Regions from separate parts of the Oceanobacillus sp. FSL W7-1293 genome, predicted to be linked through region 1. Evidence: riboswitches for the same ligand, from Rfam matches in the RefSeq annotation. Region 1 holds a riboswitch; each other region holds the start of a gene.
The links. A riboswitch is a leader RNA that binds a small molecule or an ion and turns the genes downstream of it on or off. The one in region 1 is predicted to bind thiamine pyrophosphate.
Positions count from the first base shown of each region.

Region 1 (2,273 bases):
CTCTGTTGGACAAGCTGCTAATAAGCTGTCGACACCTGACCGTGAGCAGAGAGAATATGTTTTCCGGCGAATAAGTAATGCCTGGAAAGCGAATGAGGACTTATTTGGGCAGACATTAAATCACATGGCTGGATTTCGCCTGCAAACCTATAAACATTATGGATGGGACCATGTCTTAAAAGAGCCGTTAGCAAAAAATCGAATGAAGGAAGAAACATTAAATACAATGTGGGGAGCGATTGAAAAGCATAAATCCCTGTTTGCAGACTACTTACATCAAAAGGCTTCTCTGTTAAATTTGGATAAATTAAGCATTTTCGATGTAAATGCTCCGATTCAATCAAAAATGGAAAAGAAAAGCTATGATGAAGGAGCTGCTTTTATTGTAGAGCAATTCCGCAGCTTCAGTCCCAAAATGGCGGATTTCGCACAAATGGCGTTTGAAAAACGCTGGATTGAAGCGGAGGACCGTGCAGGAAAACGTCCGGGAGGATTCTGTACAAGCTTTCCGCTCAGTGAACAAACTCGTATTTTTATGACGTACTCCGGAACGCCTTCTAATATAGCTACCCTGGCTCATGAGTTGGGACATGGTTATCACCAGTATGTGATGAACGATATGAACGGTTTGAATCAAGGCTATGCAATGAATGTTGCGGAAACTGCTTCGACCTTTGCAGAAATGATCGTAGCAGATGCATCGGTGAAAATGGCGGCGACAGATGAAGAAAAATTAACGCTGTTAGAGGATAAAGTATCGCGAAGTGTGGCTTTCTTCATGAACATCCATGCACGCTTTTTATTCGAGAAACAATTCTATGAAGAACGCAAACAAGGTATGGTCAGTACGGAACGGTTAAATGAACTTATGGTGGAAGCACAGAAAGAAGCTTACTGCGGAAGCCTGTCTGAATATGATCCGCATTTCTGGGCTTCCAAACTGCATTTTCATATTACTGGTGTGCCATTTTATAACTTCCCGTATACATTTGGTTATTTATTCAGCCAGGGAATTTATGCTTATGCAAAGGATTATAAAGGAGATTTTGAGGCAAAATATACTGCTTTATTAAGGGATACCGGCAGAATGACCGTAGAAGAGCTTGCTGAAAAGCATTTGCAAGTAGATTTGACCAAGCCTGAGTTTTGGGAAAATGCCATCGAAATCTGTAAACAGGATGTGCGGGAATTTTTAGAGTTAGCGAAGAGAGTTGAAAAGTAAAAGAGGCTATTGCGGTTTTTTAGAAAGTGATTTATACTAAGCCTATACAAAAAAGTGAATAAAAAAAGCCTGCAAGGGGAGCCTTTGGCTGAGAGTGGACATTTTCTGTGTTCTGACCCTTTGAACCTGTCAGTTAGCGCTGGCGTAGGGATTGTGGACTTTTTGATGGATATAAAAGCAATGTGTGAGTGGAGTTTAAGGTATTCTTTTAAAATGTATTTTTTTAAAGAATACCGCCATCAAGAAGACTCCCTTGGCATTGCTTTTTTGTGGTCTAAAAAAGATTGTTCGATGTAAAAGGGGGAGAGACGATTGAAGAATAAAACACTATTTTTAGTAGAAGTAGCTATTTTTACGGCACTTGCATTACTGCTGGATATTTTACCGTTAGGATTTAAGCTTTGGCCGCAAGGAGGCTCCGTTTCTTTTGCAATGATTCCTGTCTTCATTGTAGCCTTTCGCTGGGGTCTGAAAGGCGGTTTGTTATCTGGTTTTCTTTGGGGAGTATTACAGGTGGCAACTGGTACAGCTTATATCCTGCATCCCGTGCAGGGAATCATTGAGTATGGATTAGCTTTTACAGTAGTAGGGCTTGCCGGGGTGTTTTCGAAGCAGGTTATCGAAAGCATGAAAAACAAGCAGGTAAAGAGATCCTTTGTCTATATTTTAATTGGCGTATTTCTGGGATCGGCTGCTCGTTTTATATGTCATTATATTGCCGGAATGGTTTTCTTTGGTTCAGCCGTCGAAGGACAGCCGGCGTGGCTTTATTCATTAATATATAATTCATCTTATATGGTTCCATCCTTTATTTTAAGTCTTGTTATTGTGTTCCTCCTGTTTTATAAACAGCCGAGAACATTAGTTGGAAAAGTATAACAAAAGAAAACTCCCTCACACAAAAACCTGTAGCACATCTTGCTTCAGGTTTTTCTTAAACCATTATTTTTATTTGGATAGTTTTGTTAAGTTTTATTAACATTTACTTATGGAATAGGCGTTGAACGTGAATAATGGTAGAATAAAGAAAATAAAATATATAAAGATACAT
Region 1 covers NZ_CP150212.1:2,762,182-2,764,454, reverse strand. Annotated here, with positions in the region: gene MKY65_RS13590 (M3 family oligoendopeptidase) at 1-1,222, shown strand, start outside; TPP riboswitch at 1,287-1,391, shown strand; gene thiT (energy-coupled thiamine transporter ThiT) at 1,535-2,101, shown strand.

Region 2 (2,273 bases), 310 kb from region 1:
AGCATCTCGTTTCCTTTCTAAGCCAGCTGTAATAACATCATCATGATAAGAAGCTGGTATTTTATTTTCGCATATGTACTGATTTTTTTGAATTTGTCACTACCTTTATAAAAATAATTTTCATTTGTATCCCTCATCTCCGGTGATAAAACATGCTTCATCAATAAAATAGGTGAACTTGTATAAAGGTTTTTTTCACAAATCACATAATAAAATTGCTGGATTTCTTAGCTAGTTATTTATTTTTATAGGAATCCAATCTGTTTTTGAGCCGATTCATTTTCTATCACTCATTTGCTTAAATGATAGTTTGCTTTTTTCAAAAGTAGCAATGACAGTGCTGTAATCAGAGTGTTAACTATGAGTAAGGTAATACAGCTTCGTAATAAAAAAATAATTAACGAAGAAAAAGTTAAAATAAATAGGTAGCAATGCTCAGCGTGGGAGTGAAGATTAGGGCATATGATGAGTTCGAAAGGAAAAACAACTTGAATGACAAAACCAGGTATGTTTTAATTGAAAATATAATATCTTAATTTTCACTTGGGGAGCAATTTTTATTGCTAAGAGAGGGAACTCTACCCTTGGAATCTGATCTAGTTAATTCTAGCCTAGGGAAGTGATGGCTTGCTTAGTAATAATAAGCTGTATACACTTTCCATTCTTCTGAATTCGTTGAGTGAATTATGAAATGCTTTAATTATAATAGCTATAAAAATTTAATAAAAGTGTAGGGGGACCAGTGTTGCTGGTTGAGATAGGATCCGTAAGATATAGACCCTTTGAACCTGATCTGGTTGATGCCAGCGTAGGGAACATACGAGATTTACATTCTATTTAAGAAGTATTGTATGCACCCTGGGCTCGTAATGCCTAGGGTGTTTTTGTTTTTGTTATCAAAATTAGTTTAATGGAGGAGAATGTGTTGAAACAAGATATCCAGATGTTTATCGAAAGACCAGAAGAAAGTAAATATACGTTTAATGAGCTTGCTGTGCAACTATTTGGATATTTGTATAGAGAGAATGAAGCATATCAGCAATTTTGTAGACGAAATGGAATAGGTAGCAGACAAGTCCGTACGTGGAAGGATATTCCTGCTGTATCTACGGAAGCTTTTAAAAATACTTTCTTAAGCACGGTTCCGGAGGAGGATTGTGAGCGTATTTTTATGACCAGCGGGACAACTAGCAGGAAACAAGGAAAGCATTATCATGAGAATTTAGATATTTACGATTTTTCTGCACGAAACAGCTTTCAACAGTTTGTTAGTGAGGAGCAGCGTCCAATAGCTATTCTATTCCCGGATGAAGAGGAGATGCCAAATTCATCGCTTGCCCATTACTTGACCATGTTGCGGGAGTATCAGGGGACGAAGGATTCAAGGCATTTTGTAACACGTAGCGGATTGGAGGTACAGTCATTCATTCAATGGACGAAAGAATATAAGGATACGTCAGTGATTGTCCTCGGTGCAAGCTACAGCTTTGTTCATTTATTTGATGCGTTGGAGGAGATAGATCAAACGCTGCCTTTACATAAGGATAGTCTTATATTTGACACGGGTGGATTTAAGAATATTTCCAGATCCTTAGAAGAAGAGGAGTTTTATGAAAAGTTAGAACAAATTTTTCATGTGAAGCGTGAGAATATGGTGAACATGTATGGCATGACAGAATTATCTACACAGTATTATACAGCGATTGGTAAAGGACAAAAGCATATAAAGAAAAATCCGCACTGGATTCGTTTTAAAGTAGTTGACCCTGTAAGCGGGGAAGAAATGCCAAAAGGCGAAGCGGGTTTGCTTATTCATGTTGATCTGGCGAATATCAATTCAGTGCCGGCAGTGCAGACTAGTGACCTGGCGGTGGAGCATGAAACAGGGTTTGAATTACTGGGACGGCAGGCAAGCGCGGAGCCTAAAGGATGTTCATTATCTGCGAAGCAATGGCTGGAGGAACATAACCATGTCAACGGTTGAGTATGGCGGCTATCTGCCGCCTGAAGCAAAGAAGATGAAGATAGAGGAGCGTGTGCTTTCCTTTAAAAAGGGAGAAGAGAAAGTGCATATACATATGCCTTATCCTGCTCCAGAACAGATACAACAGCTTGGAAGCATTATGAAAACATCTGCTGTTCAAACCATGGATACGACCGAAATCATACAGGCTGTCTCAAAGGCAATCCACTTGTTGTTAGATCGGAATCACCCGGCTCGTATAAAGGCAGAAAAGCTGTTGCCTATTATTACAGGATATGATGCAGAAATT
Region 2 covers NZ_CP150212.1:2,447,203-2,449,475, forward strand. Annotated here, with positions in the region: TPP riboswitch at 535-635, shown strand; TPP riboswitch at 723-832, shown strand; gene MKY65_RS11990 (long-chain fatty acid--CoA ligase) at 926-1,984, shown strand; gene MKY65_RS11995 (acyl-CoA reductase) at 1,971-2,273, shown strand, end outside.
Region 2: linked by a shared signal. The riboswitch ahead of MKY65_RS11990 (long-chain fatty acid--CoA ligase) and the one ahead of thiT (energy-coupled thiamine transporter ThiT) in region 1 are both predicted to bind thiamine pyrophosphate.

Region 3 (2,273 bases), 1.8 Mb from region 1:
ACAAGCAGGGGGATAGCTGGTAAACCTCCTAAGAATAAAATGCCTGTCCCCCAGATAAGGGAGCTGAGAAGGTAGGTTTTTAGCGTGAATTGTTTAAAGATATAGGGAACAATCAAATTGACAATAATAACAACAATTCCAAACCATCCTGTTACAACGCTGTACCATACTTCTGCATTCGCCATCGTTTCTTGTAATAGTAATAACAGCCCAACCTGCCAAACCCAGGTGTTAAAGAAAACAATAAAAGCTGTCATCTCAAATAAGGAGCGGATGGTTTTATGAGAACGGAGCCATATAGCAAATTCCCGGATGGCTGTGAATATATTAAAATGCTTTTTATCTGTCTGCTCTTCTTTTAAAAGAATGAATGATAGAAAAAGCGCGCTCAATAGATAGCTGAGTGCATCCAGCGTGAAAAAGTGGATCACACCAATAGTATTCATGAAGATAATGCTGAAAACAGGTCCTAAAACAGTCATTCCCCGTGTTACAGTGTCCGTTAAACTATTTACTGCAGGTCTCTCTCTTTCACTCGTGATAAGCGGGATAATTGCCCGATGCGCCGGATTATATAAGCATCCGCATAAATGAATCAAGATGCTTACAATAATTAAATGCCAGTAAGCAAGCTGATTGGAGAAGTCTAACAAAACTAACCCGATGAGAAGCGGAGAACGAAATAAATCGATACGAATCAACCATTTCATTTTAGAAATCCAGTCAGCAATAACTCCTCCAATCAATCCGAACAGCAGGTAAGGAGCAACTTGAGCGATAGCAATCCCCGTGGTATACGCATTAGAAGCAGTTAAATCATAAGCAAGAAATAAAAGAGCCATGCCAGTCATCACATTCCCTAAATTGGAACTGGCAGTAGCAAGCAGATAGTTTCGGGCACGTTTATTTTTTTTTATGATAGTTATGTACACTAGCTGTAACCTCCTTTGTAAGAAGGTTACAACGTATTCCGGATTTCATCTGTATTGATATTGCGCAAAAAAACAGCAATATGTATACAGACAAGCGGGTATAGAATCATCCTTCCTTAAATTCTGCTTTACGCTTACAAAACTGTATGGTAATCTAAAAGGGATAAATACATACGCAATGGATCCACTAGGGGTGCTTATTAAGCTGAGAGAGGTATATTGCCTTGACCCTTACCAACCTGATCTAGTTCGTACTAGCGGAGGGAAGTGGGCGGATATGCCTTTAGGTAAATGAACCAAATTATTCTGCCGCTTTCTATATCAGGAGGCGGCTTTTTTGCGTGCTTTGAAAGGAGGTTTTTGAATGGATGGATTAATTCAGGAGATTCGAAATCGAGAAGACGAATTAATAGCGCTTGTCAGCGATTTGATTCGTTTTGAAACACCAGCCCCGCCTGCAAGAAATACAGAGGCTATCCAAGCTTATATTGCGAACTACTTGAAGGAAATGAATTTTGAAACAGAACAATGGGAGGTTTATCCCGGTGACCCGAATGTCGTCGGCTGTTTGCGTGGAACTGCTTCCGATACATACAACAGCTTGATTCTTAATGGGCATGTGGATGTCGCTTCTATAGAGGAAGGTGAAAACTGGAAGCATGCACCATTTCAGCCAGCAGTGGAAGGGCGTACATTATTTGGGCGGGGTGCAGCAGATATGAAAGGCGGTCTGGCAGCGTGTTTATTTGCGATGCGCATATTGCATGACCACCAGATTCGCCTTGGCGGGGATGTTATTCTGCAGTCCGTCATTGGTGAAGAGGTTGGGGAAGCAGGGACGAAGCAATGCGGAGAACGCGGGTATACAGCAGATTATGCCATTGTTGCAGATACAAGTCATTGCGAAATACATGGGCAAGGAGGCGTTATTACCGGCTGGATTACAGTGAAAAGTCCGTCCACGCACCATGATGGGACACGTCGCCAGCTCATTCATGCAGGCGGCGGGATGAATGGGGCCAGCGCCATTGAAAAGATGAATAAGCTCCTTACTGTGTTGCAGGAGCTGGAGCGACATTGGGCAGTGACCAAATCCTATCCAGGCTTTCCCCCAGGAACCAATACCATCAACCCGGCAGTGATTGAAGGAGGCAGACATGCTGCTTTTATTGCTGATGAATGCCGCCTGTGGATTACCGTTCATTATTATCCCGATGAGACTGCTGAGCAGGTTGCTGCAGAAATTGAGTCCCATTTACGAAAGACGGCTGAAGCGGATGTCTGGATGCGGGATAATCCACCCGCCTTTGAATGGGGAGGCGAATCGATGATTGTAGACCG
Region 3 covers NZ_CP150212.1:4,535,719-4,537,991, reverse strand. Annotated here, with positions in the region: gene MKY65_RS21790 (MFS transporter) at 1-932, opposite strand, end outside; TPP riboswitch at 1,112-1,215, shown strand; gene MKY65_RS21785 (acetylornithine deacetylase) at 1,297-2,273, shown strand, end outside.
Region 3: linked by a shared signal. The riboswitch ahead of MKY65_RS21785 (acetylornithine deacetylase) and the one ahead of thiT (energy-coupled thiamine transporter ThiT) in region 1 are both predicted to bind thiamine pyrophosphate.